3 regions of the Nissabacter archeti genome follow, and region 1 is predicted to be linked to each of the others. Evidence: predicted binding sites of a transcription regulator. Region 1 holds the regulator's gene; each other region holds the start of a gene.
The links. The regulator sigma-54, encoded in region 1, starts transcription at its own class of promoters, with help from an activator protein. The targets are predictions, from matches to a motif close to GTTGGCACANNTTTCGCTNT.
Positions count from the first base shown of each region.

Region 2: a site for sigma-54 is predicted at 3,758-3,777, ahead of glnA (glutamate--ammonia ligase). Genes of this name have one in related genera too.
Region 3: a site for sigma-54 is predicted at 2,915-2,934, ahead of glnK (P-II family nitrogen regulator). Genes of this name have one in related genera too.

Region 1 is NZ_JAERKB010000011.1:145,291-151,622, forward strand. It holds gene npr (PTS phosphocarrier protein NPr) at 1-37, opposite strand, end outside; gene rapZ (RNase adapter RapZ) at 34-888, opposite strand; gene ptsN (PTS IIA-like nitrogen regulatory protein PtsN) at 962-1,438, opposite strand; gene hpf (ribosome hibernation promoting factor) at 1,536-1,823, opposite strand; gene rpoN (RNA polymerase factor sigma-54) at 1,847-3,280, opposite strand; gene lptB (LPS export ABC transporter ATP-binding protein) at 3,328-4,053, opposite strand; gene lptA (lipopolysaccharide ABC transporter substrate-binding protein LptA) at 4,060-4,611, opposite strand; gene lptC (LPS export ABC transporter periplasmic protein LptC) at 4,580-5,158, opposite strand; gene kdsC (3-deoxy-manno-octulosonate-8-phosphatase KdsC) at 5,155-5,721, opposite strand; gene kdsD (arabinose-5-phosphate isomerase KdsD) at 5,737-6,332, opposite strand, start outside.
Region 2 is NZ_JAERKB010000016.1:101,078-107,409, reverse strand. It holds gene glnG (nitrogen regulation protein NR(I)) at 1-922, opposite strand, end outside; gene glnL (nitrogen regulation protein NR(II)) at 931-1,980, opposite strand; gene glnA (glutamate--ammonia ligase) at 2,232-3,641, opposite strand; gene typA (ribosome-dependent GTPase TypA) at 4,050-5,873, shown strand; gene yihX (glucose-1-phosphatase) at 6,047-6,332, shown strand, end outside.
Region 3 is NZ_JAERKB010000003.1:165,079-171,410, reverse strand. It holds gene tesB (acyl-CoA thioesterase II) at 116-976, shown strand; gene amtB (ammonium transporter AmtB) at 1,188-2,477, opposite strand; gene glnK (P-II family nitrogen regulator) at 2,516-2,854, opposite strand; gene JK232_RS05165 (SmdB family multidrug efflux ABC transporter permease/ATP-binding protein) at 3,205-5,007, opposite strand; gene JK232_RS05160 (SmdA family multidrug ABC transporter permease/ATP-binding protein) at 5,000-6,332, opposite strand, start outside.

The DNA of each region.
Region 1 (6,332 bases):
GCCGGTTTTTGATCTCCACCGTGTGTTTCACCGTCATAATTTACGTTTTTCCAGCGTGCGATGGCGGGATTGCACGTTCTTCCCGCGGGAACGGAAATAATCCGCCAGTTGCTCAGCCACATACACCGACCGGTGCTTGCCGCCGGTACAGCCGATGGCGACGGTGAGGTAACTGCGGTTATTGGTTTCGAGCATCGGCAGCCACTGTTCAAGGTAGCTGCGCGTCTGGTAAATGAAGTTATGCACTTCCGTATGCCGGTCAAGGAAGGCGGCGACCGGGCGGTCCAGGCCGGTCATCGGGCGCAGTTTCGGGTCCCAGTGCGGGTTGGGCAGGAAACGTACGTCAAACACATAGTCGGCATCAATCGGGATGCCGTGCTTGAAGCCAAAGGATTCGAACACCATCGTCAGCTCGCGCTCGCGTTTGCCCAGCAGGCGGGTACGCAGCATTTCGGCCAGCTCATGCACTGACATCTCCGAGGTGTCGATCAGCAGATCGGCGCGTGAGCGCAGCGGCTCCAGCAGCTCGTTCTCCTCATCAATGGCGCTCTCCAGCGACAGGTTGCGGGCGGAGAGGGGATGCAGGCGACGGGTATCGCTGTAACGGCGGATCAGGGTGTTGCGGTCCGCATCAAGGAACAGCAGTTGCGGTGAAAAGCTCTCCGGCAGCTGGGACATGGCGTGCTCAAAGATTTCCGGTGTTTCCGGCATGTTGCGCACGTCAATGCTGACGGCGGCGGAGGTGTTGCGTTCCACCAGCGCGTGCGCCAACTGCGGCAGCAGAACCACCGGCAGGTTATCGACGCAGTAAAAGCCCATATCTTCAAGCGCACGCAAGGCAACAGATTTACCCGAACCGGAACGGCCGCTGACTATCATCAGCACCATGTGTCACTCCCCCTGGCAATTCACTCTTGGCATGTTAATTACCGGCGCCGGCGGCAGAGCCCGGCGTTGCCGGCTATTCGGTAATGATCTGGTACAGCTCTTCGTCACTCTGGGCGGCACGCAACCGGCGGCAGACGTTTTTGTCCGCCAGCCGTTTTGCCACCAGCGACAGGGTATGTAAATGGGTTTTGCATTGATCGGCCGGGACCAGCAGGGCAAACAGCAGATCCACCGGCTGGTTGTCGATGGCGTCAAACGGGATCGGCTGATCGAGGCGAATAAAGACCCCCACTGCGCGCAGCGTGTCCTCCTCCAGCTTGCCGTGGGGGATCGCGATACCGCTGCCGATGCCGGTACTGCCCATCCGCTCGCGGGTCAGTACCGCCTCAAACACCACCTGCGGCGGCAGGCTGAGCTGTTTCGCGGCCAGTTCGCTGACGATTTCCAGGGCGCGTTTCTTGCTGGAGCAGTGGACGCCGCTTTTGGTGCACTCTGCGCTGAGCACAGTGCTTAACTGCATAACCGTATCGTTTATCATCTCATCTTTCACTTAAGCGCTCGGGTCACGCCTGATGGCTTATCGGCCCGTTACCGCAGGGCAACGAGCCGATTGTCAGGCGATGTAGCGCAACTGGCTACAGTGAGTTTCAGTGCTGTTTTAGCTTGTCTTTGTGTTTATTGAGCTGCCGGGACAGCTTGTCAATCAGGCCGTCAATGGCCGCGTACATGTCCTCATGTTCCGAGGTGGCGTGCAACTCGCCTCCATTCACGTGCACCGTTGCTTCGGCAATTTTGTGCACTTTCTCCATGCTGAGAACCACATAGACCTGGTTGATCCTGTCGAAAAATTGCTCAAGCTTGGCAAATTTCGTGGTGACAAAGTCGCGCAGGGGCTCAGTGATTTCAACGTGGTGTCCGGTGATGTTGAGCTGCATAATGTCTTCCTTCTCTGTTTAGGTCAAACCAGTTGTTTGCGTTGGTTCGACGGCGGGATGGACAAAGACTCTCGGTATTTTGCAACAGTACGACGGGCTACCATGATCCCCTGGTCGGAAAGCAGGGTCGCCAGCTTGCTGTCACTCAGAGGTTTCGCGGGGTTTTCAGCCGCAATTAATTTCTTCACCAGGGCACGGATGGCGGTAGAAGACGCCTCGCCGCCGCTGTCTGTGCTCACGTGGCTTGAGAAGAAATACTTCAGTTCAAAAATGCCGCGCGGGCTGTGCAGGAACTTCTGCGTAGTCACGCGGGAAATGGTGGACTCATGCATATCAACGGCCTGGGCGATGTCCGCCAGCACCATCGGTTTCATGTACTCTTCACCCTTCTCAAAGAATGCCTGCTGCTGCTCCACGATGCAGCGCGTCACTTTCAGCAGCGTCTCGTTGCGGCTCTCCAGGCTCTTGATCAGCCATTTGGCTTCCTGGAGGTTGCTGCGGATGAACTGGCCGTCGCTGTCGCTGCGGGTGGAGCCGCCCAGCGCCGCATACTGCTGGTTAATTTTGAGGCGCGGCACGCTGTCCGCGTTCAGCTCCACCGTCCAGACACCCTGATGCTTGCGCACCAGCACATCCGGGATCACATACTCTGATTCGCCGGTGTTGATCGACTGGCCGGGGCGCGGGTCCAGCGACTGGATCAGCTGCATCGCCCCTTTAAGTGTATCCTCTTTTAGCCGGGTCGAACGCATTAAGCTCCTGAAATCGTGATTGCCGAGCAGATCCAGGTGTTCGCTGACAATCAGTTTCGCTTCCGCCAGGTAGGGGAGGCCGGGCACAAACTGCGAGAGCTGGATCAGCAAACAGTCGCGCAGGTCACGCGCGGCGACGCCAATCGGGTCGAAGCGCTGCACGCGTTTCAGCACCGCTTCCACTTCGTCCATCGTGACGTTGTCGTCGCCGATGCTTTCGAGGATCTCATCCAGTGTGGCGGTGAGGTAGCCGGTATCGTCCACCGCATCCACAATGGAGGTGGCAATGGCGGCGTCGGTGTCGGAGAAGGGGGTGAGATCCACCTGCCACATCAGGTAGTCCTGAAGGGTCTGGGTGGTTTCGCCCTGGTAGACCGGCAGCTCGTCATCGCTGTAGTCGGTGCCGGTCCCGGACGGGGTGCCGGCGGTGTAGATCTCATCCCAGGTGGCATCCAGCGGCAGCTCCTCGGGCATATCCTTCTGCTCGAGGGCTTCGCGGGTGTCGAGGGCCTCGCTGTCGGTGCTCTCCCTGGCGTCGATTTCGTCGTGAATGTCCGTCTGTTCAAGCAGCGGGTTGCTCTCTAATGCCAGTTGGATCTCCTGCTGCAGTTCAAGCGTGGAGAGCTGCAGCAGCCGGATGGCCTGCTGGAGCTGGGGAGTCATGGCCAGTTGCTGGCTAAGCCTGAGTTGCAAACCTTGCTTCATAGAATGGATTCAATGTCCTTACGGGTAACGGCGCCGGAAGCAGCCAATCAAAGGCGGAACTCTTCGCCGAGGTAGACGCGTTTTACCTGCTCATCGGCCAGGATATCGCTGGGTGAGCCGTGGGCAATCAGGTGCCCCTGGCTGACGATATAGGCGCGTTCACAGACGTCGAGGGTTTCCCGCACGTTGTGGTCGGTAATCAGCACGCCCAGGCCGCTGTCGCGCAGGTGCTCAATGATTTTTTTAATGTCGATCACCGAGATTGGGTCAACCCCGGCGAAAGGCTCATCCAGCAGGATGAATTTCGGGTTGGCGGCCAGCGCACGGGCGATCTCCACCCGGCGGCGTTCCCCGCCGGAGAGCGCCTGGCCCAGGCTGTCGCGCAGATGGGTGATGTGGAACTCTGCCATCAGCTCATCGGCGCGGTCACGGCGCTGCTCGCTGGTGAGGTCATCACGGATTTCCAGCACGGCCATCAGGTTGTTATAGACGCTGAGGCGGCGGAAAATAGAGGCCTCCTGCGGCAGGTAGCCGATGCCGCGGCGCGCACGCGCGTGCAACGGCAGCAGGCTGATGTCCTCGTCATCGATGATGATCCGCCCGGCGTCCCGCTGCACGATGCCGACCACCATGTAGAAGGTGGTGGTCTTGCCGGCGCCGTTCGGGCCGAGCAGCCCGACAATCTCACCGGAGTTGACCGTCAGGCTGACGTCCTCCACCACTTTACGGCTTTTATATGATTTGGCGAGTTTTTCTGCGATTAAGGTAGCCATAGCGAATCAGTTACTCTTCTTCTGGGTGCCGGACGTGTTGCCCTTGTCCTGGAGCTGCGTCGGGATTAACACAGTGGTAACACGTTTGCCCTCATCACTGAAGGCCTCCATCTGCTGTTTTTGGACCAGATAGGTAATGCGGTCACCTTTCACGTTGCTGTCCAGCTGCTCCAGATAGGCGTTGCCGGTCAGGGTGACGAAGTCATTGGCCAGCTCATAACGCATCTTCTGCGAGTGGCCCTTCACCGGTTTGCCGTTTTCCTGCAACTGGAAGAAGGTGACCGGGTTACCGTAGGCTTCGATCACTTCTTTGCCTTGCTGGCCCTGCGGGCGGATCACCACCACTTTGTCGGCTTTGATCTCAATGCTGCCCTGTTTGGCGACCACGTTGCCGGTAAAGGTCACGGTGTTGCCTTCCATGTCCAGCGCCTGCTGGGCGGAGTCGATATGGATTGGCTGGCTGGTGTCATCTTTCAGCGCAAAAGCCGGCACGCTCACAGCCAGAAGCGAACTGACCATCAGCAGGTTACGGAGTGGGGGTTGAATTCTGGATTTCATAGTAGGTGTTTACCTTTTCGATCAGCTGTGCTGTTTTGTTCCGCAAATTGCCGCGCATTTTCAAACCTTTGGAGGTGAAGGCCGCTCCGTAGAGGGTCACTTCATCATCCGAGGAGACATCCTGGGTCACCAGGTTTACCTGGGCATTGTCCGTGTTGATCCGCTGCAATTGCGACGTCGCGGTCAGGCTGGTGACCTCAACATGGCCATACAGGTAGAGCATCCGGTCTTTGGTCAGCTTGGCACGATCGGCGCGAACCGACCAGGTCGGTACGGTATTGGCATCGTAAAGTGTCATGACCGGGGTGGTGAACCAGCTCAGTTCGTCCGTGGTGTAGTATTTCACTTCGTCCGCCACCAGTTTGTAGTTCAGCTTGCCGGTCGGGTCATAGACCACGGTCACGGTATGCTGGCTCTGGTAGGTCGGATCCTGGGTGTTCAGCGCGGAAGGCGCGGCATCGTCATCGCCGTCCGTCAGGTTCAGGCCGATCAGGATCAGGGCGGCGAGGCCGAGCAGCAGGGTGAGCCACAATTTTGGTCTGCTCATATGGAAAGCCCCCTGGCATCCTCCAGCTTGCCCTGCGCCAGCAGAATCAGGTCACACAGCTCACGCACCGCGCCCTTGCCGCCGCTGATGCGGGTGGTGTAGTGCGCGCGCGGCAGCAGCATCGGGTGGGCATCGGCCACCGCCACCGCCAGCCCGGATTCCGCCATCACCGGCCAGTCGATCAGATCATCACCGATATAGGCCACCTGATCGGCCCGCAGCGCCAGTTTCTCCAGCAGCTCGCGGAACGCCAGCAACTTGTCGGACTGCCCCTGGTAAAGGTGGCGGATGCCGAGCGTGGCGGCCCGGTCTTCCAGCAGCTTCGCCGAGCGGCCGGTAATAATCGCGACCTCGACATCCGAGGTCAGCAGGCAGCGGATGCCGTACCCGTCACGCACGTTGAAGGCTTTCAGCTCTTCGCCGTGGTTGCCCATATAGATCAGGCCATCGGACATGACGCCATCCACATCACAAATCAGCAGGCGAATCTGCCGTGCACGGTCGAGCACCCCGGCACTGACCGGGCCGTAGCAGGTATTCACTGTTGCTGTAGTCTCACTCATTTACCCTTTCCTTCATTAAACTACGCCAGCGCGCAGCATGTCATGCATATGTACCACACCCAGCAACTGGTCGCCATCGGCAACCATCAGGGCGGTAATATGCCGGGATTGCATGATGTTCAGGGCATCCACCGCCAGCGCGCCGGGGCGGACCCGCAGGCCGCCGGGCGTCATCACATCGGCGATGCGCGCCTGGTTGAAGTCGATGCCCATATCAATAATGCGGCGCAGGTCGCCGTCGGTGAAGACGCCCTCAATTTTCATCAGGTCGTCACAAATCACGGTCATCCCGAGATTTTTACGCGTGATCTCCAGCAGCGCATCGCGCAGGGAGGCGTCCCGGCTGACGTGCGGAAGTTCATTGCCGCTGTGCATGATATCACTGACGCGCAGCAGCAGCTTGCGGCCCAGTGCGCCGCCGGGGTGGGAGAGGGCGAAATCCTCGGCCGTGAAGCCGCGCGCCTCCAGCAACGCCACCGCCAGTGCGTCGCCCATCACCAGCGCCGCGGTGGTGCTGGTGGTGGGGGCCAGCCCCAGCGGGCAGGCTTCCTGCGGGACATGCACGCAGAGGTGGATGTCCGCCGCTTTGCCCATCGCGCTCTCGGGGTTGC
Region 2 (6,332 bases), on a different contig from region 1:
GCACCCGGATAACATTCAGGCGGTGGAAAAGGTCTTCACGGAATTTCCCTTCCTGCACCCGCATTTCAAGGTTCTGGTGCGTTGCGGCGATGATGCGCACATCGACTTTGACCGGCGCATAGCCGCCCACACGGTAGAACTGGCCATCCGCCAGTACGCGCAGCAGGCGGGTCTGCACATCCAGCGGCATATCCCCGATTTCATCCAGGAACAGCGTGCCGCCGTCAGCCTGCTCAAACCGTCCCTGCCGAATCTGGTTGGCACCGGTAAATGCCCCTTTCTCATGGCCGAACAGCTCAGACTCAATCAGGTCTTTCGGGATCGCCGCCATATTCAGCGCGATAAACGGCAACTTGGCGCGCGGGCTGTGGCGGTGCAGTGCATGGGCCACCAGCTCTTTACCGGTGCCGGATTCGCCGTTAATCAGCACGCTGATTGACGATCGCGACAGACGGCCGATGATGCGGAACACATCCTGCATCGCCGGCGCTTCACCGATGATGTCTGCCGTCGGCCCGCTCACCGGCTGGCTGCGGGCCGGCTGTTGCTGCTCCTGATAATGGCTGATGGCGCGTTCCACCAGCGCCACCGCCTCATCGATATCAAACGGTTTGGGCAGGTAGTCAAACGCGCCCTGCTGGTAGGCGCTGACGGCAGCGTCCAGGTCTGAATGCGCCGTCATAATGATCACCGGCAGCATCGGGTGGCGCTGTTTAATCTGCTTCAGTAATGCCAGTCCATCCATGCCGGGCATCCGGATATCAGACAGCAAAACGTCAGGGGTTTGGGTGGCGATGGCATCCAGCACCGCATTGCCGCTGTCAAACGTCGCACAGCTTAAACCCGCGCCGGTGAGCGCACGTTCAAGCACCCAACGGATGGAGCTATCGTCATCGACGATCCAGACTATCCCTCGTTGCATAACAAACCTCACTGGCGAATAGGCAGGTAAACCGAAAATTCGGTATGACCCGGCCAACTGTTAAATTCAATTTTCCCTGAATTCTGGTCAATCAGATTCCGTGCAATGGAGAGGCCAAGGCCGGTGCCGCCTTCGCGGCCGCTCACCATTGGGTAGAACAGCGTGTCCTGCAACAGCGAGGGCACGCCGGGGCCGTCATCCTCAATATCAATACGGGCGGCCAGACGGTAACGCACGCCATGCAAGGTAATCTGGAAAGCCGTGCGGGTACGGATCGTGATGGTGCCGCCCTGTTCCCCCAATGCCTGCAGGGCATTGCGGGTAATATTCAACAGCACCTGTTCAATCTGGTCGGGATCGTGCGCCAGCTCCGGCAGGCTGGGGTCGTAATCCTTGATCAGGGCGACGTTATCCGGCTTCTCCAGCGACACCAGCTGGCAAACGCGCTCTGCAACCTGATGAATACTTTGGGTAATGTGTTGCCCCGGCCGTTGTGGCCCCAGCAATCTGTCCACCAGGTTCCGCAGGCGGTCGGCCTGTTCGATAATCACCCTGGTGTACTCGTTGAGAGAGGGGTCGGGCAGCGCTTTTGACAACAGCTGTGCTGCGCCGCGTAAACCGCCGAGGGGGTTTTTAATCTCATGTGCCAGCCCGCGGACCAGATCACGCGCGGCGACCTGCTGGGCGTGCTGCAATTGTTCCTGGCTCAGGCGGCGCAGGTTATCCATCGGGGCCAGTTCCAGCAGGATAAAGCCTTCCGGTAACGCCTGTGCGGTCAGTGAGAAGATATGCGCTCGGCCATCCACTACCAGCGTCACTTCATTATCGGTGAACCCTTGCCCGGCATTCAGGCTTTCACGCATTAACTCGATGTTAAGCGAAAAGTAGCCCAGTAGTTCCGGCAGGGGGGTACCAAAAAGTTTGCGCGAACTCTGCGCCAGCAGTTGTTGTGCGGCCGGGTTGGCGTAATGAACGGCTAACTCTTCATCCAGCAGCAGAATGCTGTTGATAAGAGAATTCAGGATCTGCCCAGCATCGGGCAGCTTGCCAGTTGCCATAAAAGCAGTCTCCTGCACCTGTATGGTGCACGTCGCCTGACCACGGGGTAACATTTACCGGATGGCGGCGTTGGGCGGGGAAGCGCGTGGAGAAAAAAGCCCATCCGGAGATGGGCTGAAAGTTTCCACGGCAACAAAAAATCGTCTGACCCGGCGTGATGGATGACACGCCGTGGTTTTACTCTGTTGTTTAAAACGCCGCCCTTTTAAAGGCGGTCGTTTTAAACGCTGTCGTTTTAAACGCTGTTGTTTTAAACGCTGTAGTAGAGTTCGAACTCAACCGGGTGCGGCGTCATGCGTACGCGGTCCATCTCTTCTTTGCGCAGGTCGATGTAGGCATCGATGGAGTCATCGGTGAATACGCCGCCACGGGTCAGGAATTCGCGGTCTTCGCTCAGGCAAGCCAGCGCTTCTTCCAGTGAACCGGCCACTTTTGGAATTTCTGCTTCTTCTTCCGGCGGCAGGTCATACAGGTTTTTGTCCATCGCATCGCCCGGGTGGATCTTGTTGATGATGCCGTCAAGGCCGGCCATCAGCAGGGCAGCGAACGCCAGGTACGGGTTGGCAGCCGGGTCCGGGAAGCGGGCTTCAATGCGGCGTGCTTTCGGGCTGGCCACCACCGGGATACGGATGGACGCAGAACGGTTACGGGCAGAGTAGGCCAGCATCACCGGGGCTTCATAACCTGGGACCAGACGCTTGTAAGAGTTGGTGGTCGGGTTGGCGTAGGCGTTGATCGCTTTCGCATGTTTGATGATGCCGCCGATGTAGAACAGCGCCATTTCAGACAGGCCGCCGTATTTGTCACCGGCAAACAGGTTGTTGCCGTTTTTGGACAGTGACATGTGGCAGTGCATACCGGAGCCGTTATCACCAAACATCGGTTTCGGCATGAAGGTCGCGGTTTTGCCGAATGCGTGGGCCACGTTGTGTACCACGTATTTGTAAATCTGGATTTCGTCCGCTTTCTTGGTCATGGTGTTGAAGCGGGTTGCCACTTCGTTCTGACCGGCGGTCGCCACTTCGTGGTGGTGAGCTTCAACCACCAGGCCCATCTCTTCCATGGTCAGGCACATGGTAGAGCGCAGATCCTGGGAGGAGTCGACCGGCGGAACCGGGAAGTAACCCCCTTTCACAGCCGGACGGTGGCCTTTGTTGCCGCCTTCGTATTTGGTTGAGGAGTTCCACGCGCCTTCGATGTCATCGATGGCGACATGAGAGCCGGCGATGCTGCTGCCGAAACGCACGTCGTCGAACAGGAAGAATTCCGGCTCCGGCCCGAACAGCACGGTGTCGGCAATACCGGATGAGCGCAGGAACTCTTCAGCACGTTTGGCGATAGAACGCGGGTCGCGGTCATAGCCCTGCATGGTGCCCGGCTCCAGGATGTCGCAGCGAATAATCAGGGTAGATTCTTCGTAGAACGGATCAAGCACCGCGGTGCTGGCATCCGGCATCAGAACCATGTCGGACTCATTGATGCCTTTCCAGCCACCGATGGAGGAACCATCAAACATTTTGCCTTCTTCGAAGAAGTCGGCATTGACCTGGTGGGCTGGAATCGTGACGTGCTGTTCTTTACCCTTGGTATCAGTGAAACGCAAGTCAACGAATTTCACTTCATGCTCATTCAGCATCGTCAAAACGTGTTCAGCGGACATACTAGTTTCTCCCGGATTTTTTTGTCGTCGTGGAACGAAGTACCGTAACAGACTGGCGGCTCACCTTTTGTAAGGCGTTTTCACCCTGATCAGACTTTTTTCGCTCTTGCTGTAGTTAAGCGAGAAGTGTGCCAACTTTTATGATCGGTGAATTATCCCTCTTTTCGTGCCTTTCTGCTGGTTCAAGTATGCACCATAACGGGTTTTTTGCACTAAAATAGTGCATATGGGCAAAAAGTGTGCGCTGTTTTGGTGCGCAATCGGCTCATTTTGCGATCATTGCACCGTGAAAGGGATCACAAACTAACCGGACTCAGGTTGTTTTACACAGAGTGCTGTGATCTTGTTTAGTACCTCGCTTAATACGTGTACAATAGCGCGTTATTTCTAAATGCCTGAGGCAAAGCTGTGATCGAAAATTTGCGTAACATCGCCATCATCGCGCACGTTGACCATGGAAAGACCACCCTGGTTGATAAACTCCTGCAACAGTCCGGTACTTTTGATGCCCGTACCGAAGCGACTGAGCGCGTGATGGACTCCAACGATTTGGAGAAAGAGCGTGGGATTACCATCCTCGCGAAAAACACCGCCATCAAATGGAATGACTACCGTATCAACATCGTTGATACCCCAGGGCACGCCGACTTCGGTGGTGAAGTAGAGCGCGTCATGTCCATGGTGGATTCGGTGCTGCTGGTTGTAGACGCGATGGATGGCCCTATGCCGCAAACCCGCTTCGTAACCAAGAAAGCCTTTGCCCACGGTTTGAAGCCGATTGTAGTTATCAACAAAGTTGACCGTCCGGGCGCGCGTCCTGACTGGGTTGTTGATCAGGTCTTCGACCTGTTCGTTAACCTCGACGCCACCGACGAGCAGCTGGACTTCCCGGTCATTTATGCGTCTGCGCTGAATGGTATCGCCGGCCTGGATCACACTGACATGGCCGACGACATGACCCCGCTGTACCAGGCGATTGTTGACCGCGTTTCCCCGCCGCAGGTGGAAGTTGACGCGCCGCTGCAGATGCAGATCTCGCAGCTGGACTACAACAACTATCTGGGTGTTATCGGCATCGGCCGCATCAAGCGCGGTAAAGTGAAGCCGAACCAGCAGGTCACCATCGTGGACAGCGAAGGTAAAACCCGCAACGCGAAAGTCGGTAAAGTGCTGGGCCACCTCGGCCTGGAGCGTATCGAGACTGACGTGGCTGAAGCCGGCGACATCATCGCGATTACCGGCCTGGGCGAGCTGAACATCTCTGACACCATCTGTGACACGCAGAATGTGGAAGCGCTGCCGGCACTGAGCGTAGATGAGCCGACCGTGACCATGTTCTTCAACGTCAACACCTCGCCGTTCTGCGGTAAAGAAGGTAAGTTCGTGACGTCGCGCCAGATCCTGGAGCGCCTGAACAAAGAGCTGGTGCACAACGTGGCCCTGCGTGTTGAAGAAACCGAAGACGCTGACGCCTTCCGCGTGTCCGGCCGTGGTGAGCTTCACCTGTCGGTTCTGATCGAAAACATGCGTCGTGAAGGTTACGAGCTGGCGGTATCCCGTCCGAAAGTTATCTTCCGCGAATTCGAAGGCCGTAAGCAGGAGCCATTCGAAAACGTAACGCTGGACATCGAAGAAACCCACCAGGGTTCTGTAATGCAGGCGATGGGTGAGCGTAAAGGCGACCTGAAAAACATGGATCCGGATGGCAAAGGCCGCGTACGTCTCGACTACGTGATCCCAAGCCGTGGCCTGATCGGCTTCCGTAACGAATTCATGACCATGACTTCCGGTACCGGCCTGCTGTACTCCACCTTCAGCCACTACGACGATGTGCGTCCGGGCGAAGTGGGCCAGCGCCAGAACGGCGTGCTGATCTCCAACGGCCAGGGTAAAGCAGTGGCCTTCGCCCTGTTCGGCCTGCAGGATCGCGGTAAGCTGTTCCTCGGCCACGGTGCGGAAGTGTATGAAGGCCAGATCATCGGTATTCACTCACGCTCCAACGACCTGACCGTGAACTGCCTGACCGGTAAGAAACTGACCAACATGCGTGCGTCTGGTACTGACGAAGCCACCACCCTGGTTCCACCGCAGAAAATGACGCTGGAACAGGCTATCGAGTTCATCGATGACGACGAACTGGTCGAAGTGACGCCTCAGTCAATTCGTATCCGTAAACGTCACCTGACTGAAAACGATCGTAAACGCGCCAGCCGTGGCCCGAAAGACGCGTAAGCGTTCGCCACAGCAGCCGTTACACTAAGAGCAGGGCACCTTTGGGTGCCCTGTTTTTTTTGCCTGCTGCCCCGCCGGGCCAAACTTTCCCGGCTTCTGCCACACCGGTGCCTGTTCAGGTCTACACTTTCCCGCTACAGTGAGAAACCGCATCGCAACATCAGGAGTGTGCCATGTTGTATATCTTTGATTTAGGGAATGTGATTGTTGATATCGACTTCAGGCGTGTACTGGGGGTGTGGAGTAACCTGAGTGGGGTGCCGCTGGCGTCGTTGAGTGCCAGCTTCTCCATGGGCGAGGCGTTCCACCGCCACGAACGCGGCGAGATCAGTGATGAAGAGTTTGCCGTACAGCTGTGTAATGAAATGGGGATCGCCCTGAGTTTCGAGCAGTTCTCGGCGGGCTGGCAGGCAGTATTTGTCGGGCTGCGCAAAGACACGCTCGCCATCATGGAGCGGC
Region 3 (6,332 bases), on a different contig from region 1:
TACTATCTAAAGAAGGACTGTGGCTGCTTGGGCTATGTCTGTAAAAGGGCACGCGTGCAGGCTGAAACCGGCCCGCCTGTTTGCCCACGTTATTCCCCCTGAATGAGATCCCCCCATGAGTCAGGCATTAAAAAATTTACTGGATCTGCTCGATCTGGAAAAAATTGAAGAGGGGCTGTTCCGCGGCCAGAGTGAAGATCTTGGCCTGCGTCAGGTTTTTGGCGGCCAGGTGGTCGGTCAGGCACTGTATGCCGCCAAACAGACGGTACCGGCGGAGCGCGGCATTCACTCCTTCCACAGCTACTTTTTGCGCCCTGGTGACAGCAGCAAGCCGATTATTTATGACGTTGAAATCCTGCGTGACGGTAACAGTTTCAGCGCCCGTCGGGTGAAAGCGGTACAGAACGGCAAACCTATTTTCTACATGACCGCCTCTTTCCAGTGCCTGGAGAGCGGGTTTGAGCACCAGAACACCATGCCGGAGGTGCCGCCGCCGGAAGCGCTGATGTCGGAATCGGAGATTGCCCAGAAGTTTGCGCATCTGATCCCGGAAAAAGTGCGGGATAAATTCCTGAGCCAGCGGCCGATTGAAATGCGCCCGGTGGCGTTCCATAACCCGTTGCAGGGCGCAGTGGCGGAACCGCAACGCCATGTCTGGTTCCGCGCCAATGGTGAGATGCCGGACGACCTGCGCACCCACCAATATCTGCTGGGTTACGCGTCTGACTTCAACTTCCTGCCCACTGCGTTGCAACCCCACGGTGTAGGGTTCCTTGAACCGGGTATGCAGGTTGCGACCATCGACCATTCCATGTGGTTCCATCGCCCGTTCCGCCTGGATGACTGGTTGCTGTATGCGGTGGAAAGCACCTCCGCCTCCGGCGCGCGTGGCTTTGTGCGCGGGCAGTTCTATACCCGGGACGGCGTGCTGGTCGCGTCTACGGTACAAGAAGGCGTGATCCGCCGCCACAGCTAATCCCCGGCCGGGCGCGGCCTTCTGGCCGTGATAAAAAAAGGGCGGTGGATTACGCCACCGCCCTTCTATCATCATTATATGTTTTACGTTCTGTGTTGTTTTTGCATGTTATCCGGCGGATTATCCGGCACAGGGTGGGAATCTCACCCGATGCCGGTCACACCTGTTTTTCTTATTTTTTAGCGCACTGCTCTCTTTATTACGCCCACCATCACTGGTTATACGCATTCTCGCCGTGGCTGTTTACATCCAGGCCTTCACGCTCCTGATCTTCCGGAACGCGCAGCCCCACCACCATATCAGCAATTTTATAGCCGATAAAGGCCACAACCCCTGACCAGACCAGCGTCAGGCCCACGCTGAACAACTGAACCCAGACCTGATGCCCCATCGTGACGCCTTCGGCATAGCCTACGCCGCCCAGGGACGAGGAGGTAAACACGCCGGTCAGGATGCAGCCTGTGATACCACACACGCCATGCACGCCGAATACGTCGCAGGTATCATCCGCATGGAGCCAGCGTTTAAGCATCACCACGCCCCACAGGCCTGCCACACCGCCCACCAGCCCGATAATCAGCGCGCCGCCGACGCCCACATACCCGGCCGCCGGGGTAATGGCCACCAGCCCGGCGATGCAGCCGGAGCAGGCACCCAGCAGGGAAGGCTTACCGCGTACCATCCACTCCACCAGAATCCAGGAGAGAATCGCCCCCGCCGTTGCCATCACGGTATTAACGAATGCCAGCGCGGCAATGCCGTTGGCGGCACTGGCGGAACCGGCGTTGAAGCCAAACCAGCCGACATAAAGGATGCTGGCGCCGGTGAATACCATCGGCAGGTTGTGAGGTTTGAACGCTTCTTTACCGAAACCGGCACGTTTGCCCAGCAGGTAAGCCCCGACCAGGCCGGCAATCGCGGCGTTGATGTGCACCACGGTGCCGCCGGCGAAGTCCAGCGCGCCATCCGCCGCCAGGAAACCACCGCCCCACACCATATGCGCGATGGGCAGGTAGGAGAAAGTCAGCCAAATCACGGTGAAAATCAGTACCGCTGAGAACCGCACGCGTTCAGCAAAGCCGCCCACAATCAGCGCCACGGTGATACAGGCGAAGGAGCACTGGAAAGCCACATGGATAAACTGAGCAAAGGTGCCGCTCAGGCTGTCAACGGTGATGCCTTTCAGCAGGGCTGTCTGGAAGCCGCCAAAGAAGGCGTTCCCCTCGCTGAATGCCAGGCTGTAGCCGTACAGCATCCAGAGTACGCACACCAGCGCAAACGTCACCATGACCTGCGTCAGCATCGACAGCACGTTTTTAGAGCGCAGCAGGCCGCCGTAAAACAGCGCCACGCCCGGCACCGTCATGAACAGCACCAACGCGGTGCAAATCATCATAAAGGCGTTGTCCGCTTTATCTGCGACGACCGGCGCGGCCGCCATCGCCAGTGACGGCATCATGGCTGCCGCGCCAAGGCCCATCATGGATAAAAGTTTTTTCATTATCAATCCACCCCTAAGTCACACACCTGAGCCTGAAATTACAATGCTGCTTCGTCAGTTTCGCCGGTACGAATACGAATCACACGCTGCAACTCCGCAACGAAAATTTTGCCGTCACCAATCTTGCCGGTGTAAGCCGCTTTACTAATCACATCAATCACTTCATCCAGCTGGTCATCGGCGATAGCGATATCAATTTTGACTTTCGGCAGGAAGTTAACGCTGTACTCCGCACCGCGATAAAGCTCCGCATGTCCTTTCTGGCGACCAAAGCCTTTGACTTCCGTTACGGTCAGCCCCTGAATGCCTACAGAAGAGAGCGCTTCACGCACATCTTCCAGTTTGAATGGTTTGATCACCACGGTAACCAGCTTCATATTGCCACTCCTCGAAGTAAGAGCCCTGTCGCGTTAAACATGCGCCCGATACATCTGTTTAAAGCAAAGGGTGTGCCATAAATGATTTTGCGTGTGAATAGAGGGGATTAGGGCGTCACCAGCCATAGGCCGCAGAACCGGGCGGCGTAATTTGACTTAAGGCGTCCCAAGGAAAGAATAGACCCGCCTCCTTTTAGTGCAATGCGCCTTCAGAAAGTGCAACAGCAGCGTTTCAGGCGGAACGGTTGCCTGATCATGGTGCGAAAGCGGGCGGAACAGCAAACAGAAGAAAGCAGGGAGGGAATAACGAAGGAATAGCGAGGCCCACAAACGGGCCCCGCCAAAATACATCAGGAAGAAACCGGCACCTGCGGGGCGGTGGCGGCCGCGGGTTGCGCGGTCTCTGCGTCCAGTTGCTCCCCGACCAGTTGCATCTGGTACATCTGGGCGTAGCGGCCCTGTTGTGCCAGCAGCCGGGCATGGGTGCCCTTTTCAACCGCCTGCCCGCGGTGCAACACCAGAATGGTGTCGGCATCCACTACGGTAGAGAGCCGGTGGGCAATCACCACCAGCGTGGTGCGCTCACGGATTGCCCGCAACGCCCGCTGGATGGCCTGTTCAGTGCCGGAATCGATGTTGGCGGTCGCTTCATCCAGAATCAGGATCTGCGGGGCCTGCACCAGCACCCGCGCCATGGCCAGCAACTGTTTTTGCCCAACAGAGAGGTTATTCCCCTGCTCACCCAACCGCGTGTGGATGCCTTCCGGCATCTCACGGATCAGATCCGCCAGCTGAACGGTTTCCAGCGCCAGCCAGACTTCCTGTTCATCGATTTCACGCCCCAGCGTCACGTTGGCATAAACGGACTCAGCCAGCACCACCGGGTCTTGCTGCACCATCGCCACGCCCTGGCGCAGCGCCCGGTGGGATAATGACGAAAGCGGCCGCCCGTCCAGCCGGATCTGCCCCTCACTCAGCGGGTAATAGCCCATCAGCAAATTGGCCAGTGTGCTTTTGCCGCTGCCGGTATGGCCGACCAGCGCCACAAACCCGCGTGACGGCACCACCAGTGAGATATGTTCCAGCACCTTTTTATCATCACGGTAGGCGAAGCTGACATCATCAATCTCAATGCAACCGCTGGTCAGCGGGCGATCGTCGCCGCCATACTGCTGCTGAACCCGGTCCATCAACTCAAAGATGCGTTCACCGGCCACCACCGCCTGTTGCAGGATAGACTGCTGGGACGTGAGCTCAATCAGGGGTTCATTCAGCCGCCCCAGATAGTTGATAAAGGCATACAGCACCCCCACGCCCACACTGCCGACAGCGCTGAAGCCAAACAGCATCAGCAACCCGCACAACACCATGGTGGAGAACAGGCTCAGGAGCGGGCGCAGCAGAAAACCTTCAATACGCAGCGTCTGCATCCGGCCATGGTAATGCGCCCAGCTTGCGGCACTCAGGCGCTCGGCAAACCGCGCCTGTTGCCGGAATTGCTGGATCACGCTCATGCCGTTGATCACTTCATTAAAGCCGTCATTGATGTCCGCCAGATAACCGCGCACCCGGCGGGCAACCGGGGTGCTGTAACGCTGGTAGAGCATCATCACCACCAGCACCGCCGGGAAGATGCAGACCGCAACCGACGCCATGCGCCAGTCCAGGCTGTACATCGCCACCAGCATGGCGCTGATCAGGGCCACACTGCGCAGTACCGTGGAGACCACCGTGACATAGAGATCGCGGATCACTTCCGTGTCATTGGTGACCCGCGAGATAAGCTGGCCTACCGGCTGAATATCAAACTCACTCAGCGGCTGACGTAATGCCGCATCCATCACATCGATCCTGAGCGTCTGCACCACCCCGACCGCCGCCCGGTTAAACAGGATGGACTGGAAATAGTGCAGGGCCGCCGCCAACAGGTTGAGCAGGATATACCCGGCGGCCAGCCCGGCCACCAGCCCGAGCGGCAGGCTGCCGCGGGCGACCACATGGTCGATGAAATAGCTGATCAGCAACGGCCCGCCGACTTCAGCCGCCGCCGCCACCCACAGCATCAGGACTGCCAGCCCCAGCGGCTTGCGGTAAGGGGAGCCGTACGCCAGCAGGCGTTTCAGGGTCGGCCACATTGACTGGAATTTAGGCATCACCGGCCTCCTTCTGCTCTGCCGGCAGCGCCGGTTCATCCAGGGCTGCTTCAAGTTGTTGATAGCGGTACATATCACGGTACCAGCCCGGCTGGGCAGCCAGCGTGTCATGATCACCGCGCTGCATCACCGTGCCCTGGTTAAGCACCAGAATCTCATTGGCCTCTGTCAGGGCCGAAAGACGGTGCGCGCTGATGATCACCGTGCGGTTGCTGCCCCACTGCCGCAGGTTATTGAGGATGTCATGTTCAGTGCGGCCATCCACGGCGGAAAGCGCGTCATCCAGAATCAGGATCTCCGCCTCCAGCAGCAGTGCGCGGGCGATGGCAATACGCTGTTTCTGCCCGCCGGAGAGCATTACCCCCCGTTCGCCCACTTCCGTTTCATAGCCTTGCGGCAGACGCAGGATGTCATCATGGACGCTGGCCAGCCGCGCCGCCTGCTCAATTTGTGCCGGGGTGGCTTCCGGGCGGCCCAGCGCGATATTTTGCGCCACGCTGTCAGAGAACAGGAACGGTGTCTGGCTGACGACCGCCAGCCGCCCGCGCCAGTCGTCCAGTTTGATCGTCTGGAGCGTCAGGCCGTGATAACGGATCTCCCCTTCGCTGACGTCAAACTGGCGCTGCACCAGCCCCAACAAGGTGCTTTTTCCGGCACCGGTCGGGCCGCACAAACCAAGCATCTGCCCCGGTTGCAGGCGGAAGCTGACATCATGCAGCGCTGCATGGCTGTTTTCCGGATAGTGGAACTGCACAATGCGCACCTGCAACTCACCGCGCCCGGCCGGCAGCGGCTGGTCACCGTCCGTGACTGAAGGCGCTTCTTTCAGCAGGCTGCGGATGCGGCTGTAAGCGGCACTGCCGCGTTCAACGATGTTAAACATCCAGGCCAGCGCCAGCATCGGCCAGATCATCAGCCCCAGATACATCACAAAACTGGTCAGTTGCCCCAGCGTTAACGTGCCGTGCACCACCAGCCAGCTGCCGCCGCCGATTGCCAGCAGGTTAGCCATACCGATGGCGACATAAATCGTCGGGTCAAACCGCGCATCTACCCGCGCTACCCGCAGGTTTTTGGCCCCGGCATCGGCGGCAACGCGCGCAAACTGCCCGGACTGATGGTCCTCCAGCCCAAACGCCTTGATCATCCGGATGCTGGTCAGGCTCTCCTGCGTCTGGTCATTCAGCGAGGAAAATGCCGCCTGAGCGGATTTGAAGCGGTGATGCAGTTGATCACCATAGCGTTTAATCACCATCGCCATGATGGGCATCGGCACCAGCGACAGCAACGTCAGTTGCCAGCTGATCTGCGTACTCATCACCACC